Regions from separate parts of the Pseudoalteromonas sp. L21 genome, predicted to be linked through region 1. Evidence: predicted binding sites of a transcription regulator. Region 1 holds the regulator's gene; the other holds the start of a gene.
The links. The regulator ArgR, encoded in region 1, controls arginine synthesis, uptake and breakdown. The targets are predictions, from matches to a motif close to ANTGAATANNTATTCANT.
Positions count from the first base shown of each region.

Region 2: a site for ArgR is predicted at 3,678-3,695, ahead of L3V41_RS02840 (OadG family transporter subunit). Genes of this name have one in related genera too.

Region 1 is NZ_JAKKCV010000006.1:185,177-193,064, reverse strand. It holds gene L3V41_RS17285 (iron ABC transporter permease) at 1-321, shown strand, start outside; gene L3V41_RS17280 (ABC transporter ATP-binding protein) at 318-1,361, shown strand; gene L3V41_RS17275 (Dyp-type peroxidase) at 1,424-2,323, shown strand; gene argR (transcriptional regulator ArgR) at 2,320-2,787, opposite strand; gene mdh (malate dehydrogenase) at 3,013-3,948, shown strand; gene ispB (octaprenyl diphosphate synthase) at 4,044-5,015, opposite strand; gene rplU (50S ribosomal protein L21) at 5,426-5,737, shown strand; gene rpmA (50S ribosomal protein L27) at 5,755-6,012, shown strand; gene cgtA (Obg family GTPase CgtA) at 6,170-7,321, shown strand; gene folA (type 3 dihydrofolate reductase) at 7,388-7,879, shown strand.
Region 2 is NZ_JAKKCV010000001.1:611,452-619,339, forward strand. It holds gene L3V41_RS02820 (alkene reductase) at 1-141, shown strand, start outside; gene L3V41_RS02825 (hypothetical protein) at 183-359, opposite strand; gene L3V41_RS02830 (sodium ion-translocating decarboxylase subunit beta) at 456-1,586, opposite strand; gene oadA (sodium-extruding oxaloacetate decarboxylase subunit alpha) at 1,597-3,375, opposite strand; gene L3V41_RS02840 (OadG family transporter subunit) at 3,390-3,638, opposite strand; gene L3V41_RS02845 (DUF1328 family protein) at 4,160-4,333, shown strand; gene L3V41_RS02850 (hypothetical protein) at 4,385-4,576, shown strand; gene L3V41_RS02855 (TonB-dependent receptor) at 4,806-7,772, shown strand; gene L3V41_RS02860 (hypothetical protein) at 7,804-7,888, opposite strand, start outside.

The sequences.
Region 1 (7,888 bases):
TTACGTATAAGCCCGTCGTTAGATATGGCAAGCCAATCAATGGGGAAGGGGCCATTGCAAACTTTGCGTAAAGTTCATTTACCCTTGTTAAAACGCGGCATTCTTACCGCAGGTTTGTTAGTCTTTATTGAATGCATGAAAGAGCTGCCCGCCGCATTATTATTAAGGCCATTTAACTTTGAAACACTGGCAACCCATGTGTTTCAGTATGTTAGTGATGAGCAGTTGGAGCTTGCCTCAATTTCAGCGTTATTGATTGTTTTAGTGGGGCTTATTCCTTTGTATTTCGTTAATCGTTCGATGGAGCAACATCACTCATGAGCCATTTAGTAATTAAAGACTTAGCTTATCAGTACAATGGCACTAAGGTTTTGAGTGGGTTAAGCCTCAATGTGAAGCAAGACGAAATAGTGTGTTTATTAGGGGCCAGTGGCTGTGGCAAAACCACAACCCTAAAAGCAATCGCGGGAATTTTGCAGCCTGAGCAAGGCTACATGAGTATCGATTCTAATATTGTGAACGATAATGGGGTTTTTGTTGCACCCCAAAAGCGCAATATCGGCATGATGTTTCAAGATTATGCGTTATTTCCTCATCTTACAGTGAGTGACAATATTGCGTTTGGTCTCAACACGATGAGTAAAGAGCAAAAACGTGAGCGAGTGAACGAGATGCTCACTTTAGTTAAGCTTGATGGTTGTGCCAAGCGATATCCTCACCAGCTCTCAGGTGGCCAACAGCAACGAGTCGCGATTGCCCGTGCACTTGCTTATAAACCAAGTTTGTTACTTCTTGATGAGCCATTTTCAAATATTGATACCCAAGTAAGGTTTGAGCTAATTGCCGATATTCGTCGGATTATCAAAGCGCAAAAAGTTTCTGCGGTATTTGTTACCCATTCAAAAGAAGAGGCGTTTGCCTTTGCTGATACACTTGCTGTTATGCATGGTGGAAAAATAGCCCAACAAGGCTCTGCTGAGCAGTTATTTAGCCAACCTAACTCAAAGGTGGTTGCAGAGTTTCTTGGTACGGGCATATACTTAACGGCAAAAGCATTAACCGCAACTGAATATGAGACGGTGTTCGGGGTTGTATCGTCAACCAATGCAGGTAACCATGATTGCGTACAAGGTCAAATTTATGTGCGCCCTCATCATATCCAGTTGTGTAAAGCAGAAAATGGCGATGCTCAAGGCTTAACTATTTTGCAAAGACGTTTTATCGGCACGCGTTATGTGTACCGTATTAATATTGCAGGGCAGGAGCTCGAAGTGGCCGCAGAGCAAGACCACGTTTTCTCGGTCGAACAGCCAGTAAAAATAAAAATAATGCCGCACACGGTCAATTTTTTTCGAGATTAAACATGATGTGAAATCCTAAATTGTTGATTGTGTGCCTGATAATGAATAGCTAAGGATTCACTATGGCGCAAGCGCAATCTGGGATTTGTGCTGAAGCAAACTTACATGGTTTGCACCTGTTTTTTAACGTCTATGATGGCCACGATGAGTCATTACGAAAAAAGCTAAAGCGTGTAAATGTAATACAAGACGAATTTTCTGATCAGTTCTCTGAGGCTATGCTGTCTTGTGTTGTTGCTGTTGGGGCGCAATATTGGCCGCATATATTGCCTGAGTTTATTCCAAGTCAATTACAAAGCTTTCCAAATGTCACACACAGTGAACATGTTGTAAGCGCACAACCGTTCGATTTATTTGTGCAAATTCGCTCTGACCGTGAAGACGTCAATCATTTATTTGCCCTGCAAATTTTAAAATTGTTTACACCGGATGTTGAGCTAGTGGAGCAAGTTCGTAACTTTCGCTTTTTAGATGGGCGAGATTTTAATGGTTTTATCTACGCCGGCGACACACCTCACGGTAGACAAAAACGCAGTACGGCACTAGTCAATAAACCAGGGCATTTTGAAGATCAAGGTAGTTATATTCATGTGCAGCGGTTTGTCCACGATCTAACGGTGTGGCAGTACTTGTCTTTATCAGAGCAAGAGCAAATAATGGGGCGTACTCGCCTTGATAATACCTTAGTTGTGCCGGCAATTGAAACGAGCCATGCAGTGAGATCAGAGCTCAAAGATGAGCATGGTCTGCCGCTATTACTCAATCAGAGTATGCCATTTGGCGACGTTCACAAACAGGGCATACTCATGGTGTCGTGTGCCGCACAAGGTGACTCATTTGAACACGTACTGAAAAGTCGTTTAGGGCAGGGCGAGCATTATGATCATTGGCTTGATTTTACACAAGCTGATATGGGTTCGGCATTTTTCGCCCCGTCAGTGAATTTTCTAAAGCAACTTTAAACAGTATCGAATAAGGTGCGAACACGCTCAAGCGTAACATCAATTTCAGACACTTTTGCAGGGGCGATAAAAATAGTATCGTCACCTGCAATGGTTCCTAGCACACCGTCTGCTTTACCTAATGAATCAAGTAAACGTGCAATAAGCTGCGCAGCCCCTGGACTGGTGCGAATAATGATCATCATTTCGTTATGCATAATGTCGATAACAAGCTGACGCAACGGGCTTTTCGCCGTTGGTACGCCCATTTCGGCCGGTAAGCAATACACCATTTCTTGTTTCGCGTTACGAGTACGTACCGCACCAAATTTACTCAACATGCGCGAGACTTTACTCTGGCTGATGTTATCAAAGCCTTGCTCTTTTAATGCATCTACAATTTCACCTTGTGAGCCGAAGTTTTCTTCTTTTAATAACGATTTAAACGCTTTGATTAGTGCTTCTTGTTTATCTTGAGGTTGCATGCTGTCGTATCTTTATTCATAAAATGTGAAGTAATTCTACACAATTATGCATACTTATGCAGTATTTGTTTGAATTTGTCGGCTAAATGAAGGCACTTTACAACATAGTTTACAACTATGGTCGAAATTATATGCGAAATAAGCAGGATAAATTTGTTTTTAGTCGCTAATTTCATTATCTTTAGGGCCACAAGTATTTCCTACCTCAAATTACGGAGAATTCCAATGAAAGTTGCTGTTTTAGGCGCAGCTGGCGGTATCGGCCAAGCATTGTCTTTATTATTAAAAACAAGTTTACCTGCAGGTTCTGAATTATCGTTATACGATGTTGCCCCTGTTGTTCCTGGTGTAGCGGTTGATCTTTCTCACATCCCAACAGACGTTAAAGTTGAAGGCTTTGGTGCTGACGACCTAGATGCAGCATTAGCTGGTTGTGATATCGTTCTTATCCCAGCGGGTATGCCACGTAAGCCGGGTATGGACCGTGCGGACCTTTTCAACGTAAACGCAGGTATCATCAAAACATTAGCTGAAGGCATCGTAAGAAACTGCCCTAAAGCGTTAGTAGGTATCATCACTAACCCAGTTAACGGCACTGTGCCAATCGTTGCTGAAGTATTCAAAAAAGCGGGCACTTACGATGCGAATCGTGTATTCGGTATCACAACACTTGACGTGATCCGTTCAGAAGCATTTGTTGCTGAACTTAAAGGTTTAAGCGCTACAGACGTTAAAGTTCCAGTGATCGGTGGTCACTCAGGTACGACTATTCTTCCTCTTCTTTCTCAAGTTGAAGGTGTTACTTTCACTGACGAAGAAGTTGCAGCATTAACACCACGTATCCAAAATGCAGGTACTGAAGTTGTTAACGCTAAAGCGGGTGGCGGTTCAGCGACGCTTTCAATGGGTGCAGCCGCAGCGCGTTTTTGTATGTCTTTAGTTAAAGGCTTACAAGGTGAAGACGTTGTTGATTACGCATACGTTGCAGTTGAGAACGGTGACGCAGCCTACTTCGCACACCCAGTACGTTTAGGTAAAAACGGTGTTGAAGAAATCCTTTCTTACGGTGAATTAAGTGCTTTTGAAGAGCAAGCTAAGAACGATATGTTAGCGACACTTAACAAAGACATCCAAGAAGGTGTTGATTTCATCAACGGCTAATACCCAGATGAAAATGGGGGTATTCTCTAGAGGATGACCCTAATAATAAAAAAGCCTGCAATTGCAGGCTTTTTTGTGGCTCGAATAAATTGGGTTTAATGATCCCGCGCAACGGCGATGCGGGCTAAACTCTCAAGTGCTTGCTTGTACGGTGTATCTGGTAAAAAAGCAATACAAGCAATCGCTTTGTCGGCTTCTTGTTCTGCTTTTTGCATCGCAAACTCAAGAGCTTTAGTATCAGCTAATGCCGTTAGAATGCTCTCTAAGTGATCCATACCATTACCCAGCTCAATGGCTTCGCGTACTAGCTTAACTTGCTCTGGTGTGCCTTTTTGCATTGCGTAGATTAGCGGTAGGGTAGGTTTACCTTCAGCTAAATCATCACCAATATTCTTACCAAGTTGCGTGGCATCAGCATTGTAATCAAGCACATCATCAACAAGCTGGAAGGCGGTGCCTAAATGCATGCCGTATAAGTTTAAGGCATCAAGGGTTTGTTGATCTTGCTCAGTGATAATGGCTGCTAAACCGGTCGCTGCCTCAAATAATTTGGCAGTTTTACTATAAATAACCTGCATATAGCTTTGTTCTGTGGTGTCAGGGTCATTACAGTTCATTAATTGTAGTACTTCGCCTTCTGCGATGACATTCGTTGCATCTGCAAGTGTTTGCATAATAGGCATTTTACCTAGCCCAACCATTAACTGGAATGAACGAGTATAGATAAAGTCGCCTACTAATACGCTCGCTGCATTACCAAACTCGGCATTAGCCGTGGGTGTTCCTCGGCGTAGGTTAGACTCATCTACTACATCATCATGTAGTAAGGTTGCGGTATGAATAAACTCTATGATGGTGGCAAGCGTAATGTGATCTTTACCTTCATAGCCTAATGCTTTTGCCGCTAAAATAGCTAACATAGGGCGTACACGTTTGCCGCCGCTGTTTACTATATATAAGCCAAGTTGGTTTACCAATGCGACATCTGAGCGCATTTGGGCGTGTATAAGTTGATTGACGTCATTCATTTCACTTTCGATTAACGTCTGGATAGCTTTTATATCCATTGATCTCCGAGCCGATTTTTATGGGTATACGGGGCTGATTGTACATCAAAAATCGCACTTGCTCGATATTTTGTGACGATTCACCAAAAAAACACCTTAAAGTTTTTTATTTAGAGCTAAATTTGTCGAGTTAAGTTTATCACCTTGTTTAATAAGTAATCGGTATTACTACCTCGGTGACTCGGTTTTGTGACTGAAATTTAATTGTCACAAGATCGTAAAAAGCGCTTGGCAAGAGGCGTTTTTAGGATAAAATAAGGGAAAATATTGAATTGCTCTCAATGCAGCTATTTTTTATTCATTTTATCGAAAAAGAGGCTTGCTAGTTTTTGCGCATTAGCGTAAACTTCGCGCCCTATTGAAGAATATTTTAGTTGCGTCGATTTGAGGGCGCACAGACGGAGTTAATTATGTACGCGGTTTTCCAAAGTGGTGGTAAACAGCACCGTGTGACTGAAGGTCAAACAATTCGTCTTGAGAAATTAGACGTTGAAACTGGTGCAGCAGTTGAATTTGATTCAGTACTTTTAGTTGCTGATGGTGAGAAAATCGAGATCGGTGTACCGTTCGTAAACGGTGGTAAAGTGACAGCTGAGGTTGTTTCACACGGTCGCGGTGAGAAAGTGAAGATTGTTAAATTTAGACGTCGTAAGCATTCTCGTAAGCAAATGGGCCATCGTCAATGGTTCACTGAAGTTAAAATCACTGGCATTAGCGCTTAATTTAGAGGTACTGAGAAATGGCACATAAAAAAGCAGCTGGTAGTACTCGTAACGGTCGCGATTCAGAAAGCAAACGTCTAGGTGTTAAGCGTTTTGGTGGCGAATCAGTTCTAGCGGGCAGCATCATTGTTCGTCAACGTGGTACTCGTTTCCACGCTGGCGCTAACGTAGGTATCGGTAAAGACCACACTATCTTCGCAAAAGCAGATGGTAAAGTTCAATTCGAACAGAAAGGTCCTTTAAACCGTAAATACGTAAATATCGTAGCTGAGTAATCATCTCGATATTTGAAAAACCCCGCCTTTGCGGGGTTTTTTGTTTTAAGGCACTCGATTATATAGCTAAGCATCTTCGGCACTGTACGAAGATGCTTAGCTATATAATTAGGTGTATAATAGAGTTATTAATAAGCCAATCTTAAAGTGAGTAATCATGAAGTTTGTAGATGAAGTAGAAATTCGTTGTGACGCGGGTGATGGCGGCAGCGGTGTCGTATCTTTCCGACGTGAAAAATATGTGCCGGATGGCGGTCCTGACGGCGGTGATGGCGGCGATGGTGGCAGTGTCTATTTACAAGCTGATGAAAACTTAAACACACTTATTGATTATCAATTTGAGCGTTTTCATAAAGCAGAGCGTGGCACAAATGGTCAAAGCCGTAATATGACGGGTAAAAAAGGTGCAGACCTTGTGTTAAAGGTGCCGGTTGGCACACGTATTACGGATGTTGATACTGAAGAGTCACTAGGTGACCTTACTCAACACGGTCAAAGAACGGTTGTTGCTAAAGGTGGTTTCCATGGCTTAGGGAATGCACGCTTTAAATCGAGCACAAACCGTGCTCCTCGTCAGAAAACATTGGGCACACCTGGTGAGGTTCGTAGTTTACGTTTAGAGCTAATGTTACTTGCAGATGTCGGTTTACTGGGTTTACCAAATGCAGGCAAGTCAACGTTCATTCGCAGCGTATCTGCAGCTAAACCGAAAGTGGCTGATTATCCGTTTACTACATTGGTACCAAACTTAGGCGTGGTTCGTCCTGATGCTAATAAGTCATTCGTTATTGCTGATATCCCAGGCTTAATTGAAGGCGCATCAGACGGTGCAGGTTTAGGCATTCGTTTCTTAAAGCATCTAGAGCGTTGTCGCGTACTTTTACATATTATTGATGTGATGCCTATTGATGGTTCGAACCCTGTCGATAATGCCTTTGCTATCATTAATGAGCTACACCAATACAGCCCTAAGCTTGCTGAGAAACCTCGCTGGTTAGTATTTAATAAGATTGATCTACTACCAGAAGATGAGGCTGAGGCTTTATGTAAGCAAATTGCTGAGGAGATAGGCGAAGAGACAAACGTGTATCAAATTTCAGCAGCAAATAAGCAAAATACGCAAGCCTTGTGCCATGACATTATGGCGCTATTGGATAGCATGCCAAAAGAGAAGTTTGCTGAAGAAGAAAAAGAAGAAGTTGAATTTAAGTGGGATACTTATCATCAAAAAGCAACATCGAAAGATGATGACGATTGGGATGATTGGGACGAAGATGACTACGACGTTGAAGTCATTTACGAACGTTAAAATTTTAAATAAAAAAGGAGCTTTTGCTCCTTTTTTGTTATTAAGAAAAAAGTATTAGGATTTAATGTGAAAATTTCAATGATTGCTGCAATGGCAAATAACCGTATTATTGGCCAAGATAATCAAATGCCATGGCATTTACCTGCTGACTTACAACACTTTAAGCAAGTAACAATGGCTAAACCTGTTATTATGGGCCGTAAAACATTTGAATCTATTGGCCGACCTTTACCAGGGCGTCAAAATATTATTATTAGCCGTAATGCGCAATATAAAGCTGAAGGCATTGAGGTTGTGACTTCGCCAGAAGCGGCGCTAGCCCTTGTAAAAGGAGAAGATGAAGTGATGATCATTGGTGGTGGAAATATCTATCAGCAATTTCTTGCTCAAGCTGAACGCCTATATTTAACCTTCATCGATTTGGATGTAGAAGGTGATACACAGTTCCCAGATTACGAAAATGTTGCTGATTGGACAATTGTAGAGCAAGAGCAGAAGCAACCAGATAACAAAAATCCTTATTCATATACCTTTGTTACCTTGTATAAAAATTCGTAACATTATTGC
Region 2 (7,888 bases), on a different contig from region 1:
GGCTTTGGTCGTCCGTTTGTTGCAAACCCAGATCTGCCTGAGCGTATTGAAAAAGGGATTGCACTTGCACAGCACGATCCTGATACCTTGTTTGGTGGCGGTGCAAAAGGCTATACCGACTATCCTTTAGCAACGCACTAAAACAAAAAGCTCGCCAACTTATTTTGGCGAGCTCCTTATTGTTACCTCAGTAACAAGTAAATCAACTGGATCACCATCGAGATCATCACTAACGGCCATATATACTTAGCATATTTGGTTGCACCATCTAGTCCCATTTTTGAATGATACTTTTCAAGTAGTGGTATAAGAATAGCCAGTGCGATAAACAGGCATAATAAAATAACAAATACATTCATTGTGGCTTCCTTACACAATAGATCAGTTCAGGCTCTAGTCTATAGACAAAAAAAAGCGCAGTAAAATACTGCGCCAGTCGGTTGGAAGTAAACGACTTAGCCAACAATCGCTAACAAAATACCTGCAGCTACGGCACTTCCTAATACACCCGCTACATTCGGACCCATTGCATGCATTAACAAGAAGTTATGTGGATTGCTTTCAAGACCTACCTTATTTACCACCCGCGCAGCCATTGGCACTGCGGATACACCCGCAGCCCCCACCAGAGGGTTAATCGGCGATTTAGAAAACTTATTCAGACCTTTTGCCATAAACACGCCTGATGCTGTACCAATAGCAAAGGCCAAAGCACCTAATACCAAGATACCAATAGTTTCTACAGTTAAGAACTTATCTGCAGCAAGTTTAGAACCAACAGCAAGACCTAAGAAAATCGTAGTGATATTAATGATCTCGTTTTGTGCACTATTACTTAAACGATCAACTACACCTGATTCACGCATTAAATTACCTAAACAAAACATACCAACAAGTGGCGTCGCTGCAGGTAAAAATAAAATCGTCAGACTGAGTACCATCAATGGAAAAATGATTTTTTCTTTTTTTGATACTGCACGTAGCTGCGGCATTTGAATTTCACGCTCTTCTTTTGTTGTTAACGCGCGCATAATTGGCGGTTGGATAATAGGCACCAATGCCATATATGAATACGCGGCAACAGCGATTGCTCCCAGTAAATCAGGCGCAAGTTTCGAGGCTAAGAAAATAGCGGTTGGTCCATCAGCACCACCAATAATGGCAATCGCCGATGCATCTTGCAGTGAAAATTCAAAGCCTGGAATAAAGTTTAGTAAAATGGCGCCAAATAACGTCGCAAAAATACCAAATTGTGCCGCTGCTCCCAGTAACAACATACGTGGATTTGCAATAAGCGCGCTAAAATCCGTTAGTGCACCCACCCCCATAAAAATCAGCAATGGGAACACGCCAGAATCAATACCTATGTGATACACATAGTACAATAAGCCACCGGGGTCTGATAAACCAGCCACTGGAATGTTTGTTAAAATAGCGCCGAAGCCAATAGGCAGTAAAAGCAATGGCTCAAAACTACGAGCAATCGCTAAATACAGTAGCAAGCAGCCAACTGCAATCATGATCAGTGCAGGGAAAGTAAAGTTTGCAATCCCCGTTGCATGCCAGAGGTTTAATAATCCATCCATCCCTAGCCTCCTAAGCAAGTGCAATCATGGCGTCGCCGGTAGCAACTGAGTCACCTTCCGCAACTAAAATATCAGCCACAGTGCCGTCATGAGCGGCACGTACTTCGGTTTCCATTTTCATTGCTTCCATAATGATAACGACATCACCTTGATTTACAGTTTGCCCAGGTTTTACTTTGATTTTAAAAATATTACCTGCCAGTGGCGCATTGAGTGTTTCGCCAGCTGACGCTGATGCAGATTGTGGTATTAACTCACTGTCTTTAAGTGCAACTTCTTTAAGCTCGCCACCTTTTGCAACAACAACATCGTAAACTTTACCATCTACTTTCACACTGTATTGCTCAGCTTGAACCTCACCATTTGAAGAAGGTGTTGTTGATTGTTCAGATTTAGCTTTTTCACCAGTCGGCACAGGTTCGAAGGCATCAGGATTATGACGATTTTTAAGAAATTTCAAGCCTATTTGTGGGAATAAAGCATAGGTAAGCACGTCATCAATCACGTCATCAGCCAACTCTAAACCCTGCTCTTTAGCTTCTTTTAATAATTCAGCTTCAAGTTTTTCGAGTTCGGGTTCAAGTTTATCAGCAGGGCGACACGTAATTGCTTCGCTTCCGTCTAAAACACGCTCTTGAAGTTCTTTATTCATCGGCGCTGGGGTTGCACCATACTCACCTTTAAGTACACCTGCGGTTTCTTTAGTAATCGTTTTATAACGCTCACCCGTTAATACATTTAGAACGGCTTGCGTACCAACTATTTGTGAGGTTGGTGTTACCAGTGGAATATACCCTAAATCTTCACGTACACGCGGGATCTCTAAAAGCACTTGATCGAGTTTATCCGCAGCACCTTGTTCTTTCAGCTGGTTTTCCATGTTAGTTAACATGCCGCCTGGTACTTGTGCTAATAAGATACGGCCATCAACCCCTTTTAGGCTGCCTTCGAAAGCGGCATACTTTTTACGCACATCACGAAAATAAGCGGCAATTTCTTCTAACTGATTAAGGTTAAGACCAGTATCTCGCTCGGTTCCTTCAACAATCGATACTATTGTTTCTGTTGCACTGTGGCCATAGGTCATACTCATTGATGAGATAGCCGTATCCAACATATCAATGCCTGCATCAATCGCTTTTTGGTAAGTTGCTGTACTTAAACCCGTTGTAGCATGACATTGCATCGCGATAGGAATAGACACCGTCTCTTTTAGACCTTTGATCAGCTGTTCACAATCGTAAGGTTTTAATAATCCCGCCATATCTTTAATACAAATAGAATGACAACCCAGCTCTTCAAGCTGTTTAGCAAGCTTAAGCCACATATCGAGAGTATGCACAGGGCTCACCGTATATGAGATCGTTCCTTGCGCATGTGCGCCCACTCTAACCGCAGCCTTTATGGCTGTTTCAAGATTACGTACATCATTCATTGCATCAAAAATACGAAATACATCAACACCATTTTTATGTGCACGCTCGACAAACTTTTCTACTACATCATCAGCGTAGTGGCGATAACCTAATAAATTTTGTCCACGCAGCAGCATTTGTTGCTTGGTGTTTGGCATCGCCGCTTTAAGTTCACGAATACGCTGCCAAGGATCTTCGCCCAAATAGCGAATACAAGAATCAAACGTTGCGCCCCCCCATGACTCTATAGACCAATAACCCGCGTTATCGAGTTTCTCAGCCATAGGTAACATGTCATCTAAGCGCATGCGTGTTGCTAACAATGATTGATGTGCATCACGTAAAACTAGTTCGGTTAATTTTAATTTAGCCATTTTCAGCTGCCCCATTATTTTTGTTTATTTCTGAATTGAGCGATTGCAGCGCTAATAGCTGCGATGTGTGCTTGCGGCACCCCCTGCTGTGAGTGTATTTTTGCAGCTCGCACGGGCTCATTGCTGTTAGGTTCATCAAAACGATTCATCAGCCTAGACATTAAGGTCACGGCTGAAATCAAAATAGTTAAAAATATAAATACACCGATCATGCCCGTAATCATCAAGCTGGCCGCGGTTGAGAGTAACCCACCTATATCCATACTGCCCCCTCGCACTGTTATAAATAAAAAATCAATATAGTTAAATAAATATTCAACATAATAACAAACACATTCAATTTGTATAGCACCTTGTAAATTGGTAAAACCAATTTAATTTAAAATAACATGTAAAACACAAAATTAACAACCATAAAGGGAGCACATTAACAGCCGAATATAGATGATAAAAATACTCGATATAGTCATAAGTTATAAAGGTGATATGGTCGATTTTAAATAAAACCACGCTAACACAGGCTCTTGGGTGTATAAAAACACCGACAAGATAAATTGGTCTTACCAAAGAAAGATTTATAAGGGGTGTTATTTTACTCATTTAAGTTGAAAAATAATCACTATGAATAAGTTACAGGCTAATTCGTAAAAGTTACCAAAAGAAAAAATTCTACAACATCAAAAAAAACAGTAAGCCGTTGAAATTACTTAACATTTAATAGTGGCATAGAACTAGCTTTAATCATACCAACCGAAACGAAAAATTATTAGCCAAGGAGATCACTATGTTACGCTGGACAATCACTTTTTTAGTAATCGCGTTAATCGCTGCAGTGTTAGGTTTTGGCGGTATTGCAGGAGCCGCAGCAGGAATTGCTAAAATTATCTTTTTTATATTTCTTGTTCTACTTGTTATTTCGCTGGTATCAGGTGCGCTTAGAGGCAACACCCCCAGATAACAACCGAACAACGTTTATAGATTAATTTACACTATTATAAGGAATTTAATTATGAAAAGTTCAACTTTAAAAGCCGCTACTATCGCCCTATTTTCAGGTCTTTTCATCATGGGTTGTGAGGATAACACAGCTGAAGATGCAGGCGAGCGCATTGATGAAGCAATTACTGATACACAGAATGCTGTAGAAGATGCTTGTGAAGAAGTTAAAGAAGGCGTAAACGCAAAAGAAACTAACTGCTAATCCTTCTATACACATTACCAACCAGAAAAGCGGCCTAAGAGCCGCTTTTTTTTATGATTTTTATTCTACTCTCTCACCAAAAACAATAAAATTTCAATATTTATACATTTTCTTATCAAAAACTACACATTTACCTAGGTTGTGTACTAATCTAAACATGCTAAGAATGGATATCGAGTAGTAATCCATTGTTTTCTAGCCAACTATAATTAAATATTGGGAGATAACAATGTTAAAAAACAAACTATCAAATGCTGTAAAGCTGGCGATTAGTACAGGGGTTGTTTCTACAGCTCTTATATACGCACCAATGAGTGCAGCAGAAGAGACAAGCGACGCAAAAAAAGATCTCGAAGTAATTTCAATTACGGGTAGTCGTATTAGACAACCGGGCGCTGTTTCTGCAAGTCCAATTGTCTCAATCGGAGAAAAAGAATTAGGTTACCAACAAGAGCCTGAAGTAGAACAAATACTAAGAACTTTACCTTCAACAATACCTGGTGATGGAAGTAACGTAAATAATGGCTCTGGCGGTGCAGCCACCATTAACTTAAGAGGTTTAGGATCGCAACGTTCACTTGTTCTAATGAATGGACGTCGGATGATCCCATACAACTACAATGGCTCAGTTGACAGTTCGACAATTCCAACAGCACTGATTGAACGAATTGATATTATCACTGGTGGTGCGTCAGCTGTATATGGTTCTGATGCGATTGCAGGTGCAGTGAATGTTGTATTAAAAGAAGACTTTCAAGGTGTTGATTTAGATCTTAAACACTCTCAAACCGGTGACAATGATGGTGACAAAAACAGTATAGCCTTAACAATAGGTTCTAACCTAGAAGATGATAAAGGTAACGTTGTACTCTCCCTTGGCTGGAGTCAACGTGACCAAATACTACTTGGTGACCGTCCTTTAGGTTTACTTGGTATTGAAACGGCTACCGGTGCTAACTATGAACAATTCTTAAACGGTGAACCACCGGTTCCAGCTCCAGCAGATTGTAGTGGCCCTAACTCGGTTGAAAGTGGTGGCTCAACAACTGCATTTCCTACACGATTTGCAATCGTTGGCGCAGGTACAACAGGCTCAGGTCAGTTTAGAAATGATGGTACATTGCAACCAGATACATGTAGTGTATTTAACTTCAATCCATATAACTTTTATCAAACACCTTCAGAGCGTTATTCAGCAACCGCAATCGCTAAATATAACTTAACTGATGATCATAAAGTATACTCAAGCTTTAACTACACCAATACCAGTGTTGATACACAAGTAGCACCATCAGGTACATTTGGCTCAAGCTTTAATTTACCTTTAGCAAACCCGTTAATTGGCGATCAAGCGAGGCAATTTATGATCGATGGAGCTTCCGCAGCATTGGCTGCTGGTAGCTTAAATGATAGTAACTGGCAAGATGTTAACGGTAACGGCATTGTAGATAGTGAAGACTATCTAAAAGTGCAATTACGTCGTAGAACATTAGAATTAGGTGCTCGTACAGAACGATTTGACAGTACTCAGTTCCAAATTGTGACTGGTGTAACAGGTTTCTTCCTAGATGACTGGGAATATGATGTTAGCTATCAGTATGGTGAATCTAACCGAACAACTGTACGTGGTGGTTATACAAACCTAACCAATATTCAAAACGCATTAGACACAACGGATGGTGTAACCTGTAAAAATGGTGATTCCAGCTGTGTGCCAATTAATCTATTTGGTGGCTTTGGTACCATCACTGAAGAAATGGCAGGCTATGCACAAGCAATTGCCCTTCAACAACAAAAGTACAGCCAAGAAATTTTCACCGCAACCGTTAATGGTGCAATCGAGTTTATCGAAATCCCAGGTGCTGGTGCGCCACTTTCGATGAGTTTTGGTTATGAAAATCGTCGCGAAAAAGGCTTATTTGAGCCTGATGAATGTTTAAAACTTGCCCCTGCTAGTTGTCAAGGTGGTGCAGGTGGTAACCAACTGCCTATCACGGGTGGCTTTAAAGTTGATGAGTTCTTCTTAGAAGGTTACTTACCTGTGTTAGACGGCCTACCGGGTGCTGAAACTCTTGATGTAGAGTTTGGTTTCCGCTGGGCTGACTACGATACAGTAGGTAGCAACGAAACATGGAAACTTGGCTTCAACTGGCGTCCAGTTAGCGATGTACTTATCCGTGTTATGCAACAACAAGCAACGCGTGCACCTAACGTTGGTGAAATCGCTTCACCTGTTGTAACAGGCTTAGACAACGCGCTACAAGATCCATGTTCAGTTGCTAACGCCGCTAACATTGATGCCTCGCTAAGACAGCTTTGTATCTCAACAGGTATGACTGACGCCCAAGTTGGTAACGTACAAGATGTAATCTCTGGCCAAGTACAAGTCATTAGTGGTAGTGATCCTGCTAACCCACCAGGTGCTGAAGAAGCAGAAACATTCACTGCGGGTATTGTTTGGACACCTGAATTCAGTGCTGTTGAAAACTTCACAATTACACTGGATTACTATGATATTGATATCGATGACATCATTGGTGAGTTCTCAGCTCAAGAAATTCTTGATGCCTGTTACGTACTAGGTGATGCTAACGAGTGTGCGAAGATCAACCGTATCGGTGGCGACTTAACTATCGCGGGTGCGGGTATTGAGCAATTTACCACCAACTTAAAAAATCAACGTGCCGAAGGTATCGAACTTGGTTTCAACTTTGGTATTTTGCTTGATGACATGGGAGAGTTGCAATTCTCAGGTAATATTAATAAATACCTAACGCAAGAGTCGCAAAGCTCTGATACTGCACGCATTATTGACTGTAAAGGTTTTTACAGCACAAGTTGCGACCCTGTCTCTGAATTACGCTGGGTACAACGTACTAGCTGGATTTGGGAAGATCTAACCGTGTCACTACAATGGCGTCACATTGATGGTGTAGATATCGAGCCAATCGAAGCGCCAAATGTTTTTGAAGAATTCAGAAGCATCGAAAGCTATGATTATTTTGACTTATTCGCCAGCTACCATGTTACTGACTACATGAATGTTACATTCGGTATTGATAACATGTTTGAAAAAGAGCCACCTGTGGTTGGTAATGAAGCAGGTGATACTAGTTCAAACTCTGGTAACACATTTCCAAGTAACTATGACGTACTTGGTCGTCAATTTAAAATGGGTATTAAACTCAAATTTTAACTTTCTAAGAGCGGCCTAACGGCCGCTCATTTTATTTACATGTCGCTGTTAACGCTTTATCCGTTGCAACACTGGTTATTTGCCATTCCCCATCTTCTAGTTTCACACTTGCGATA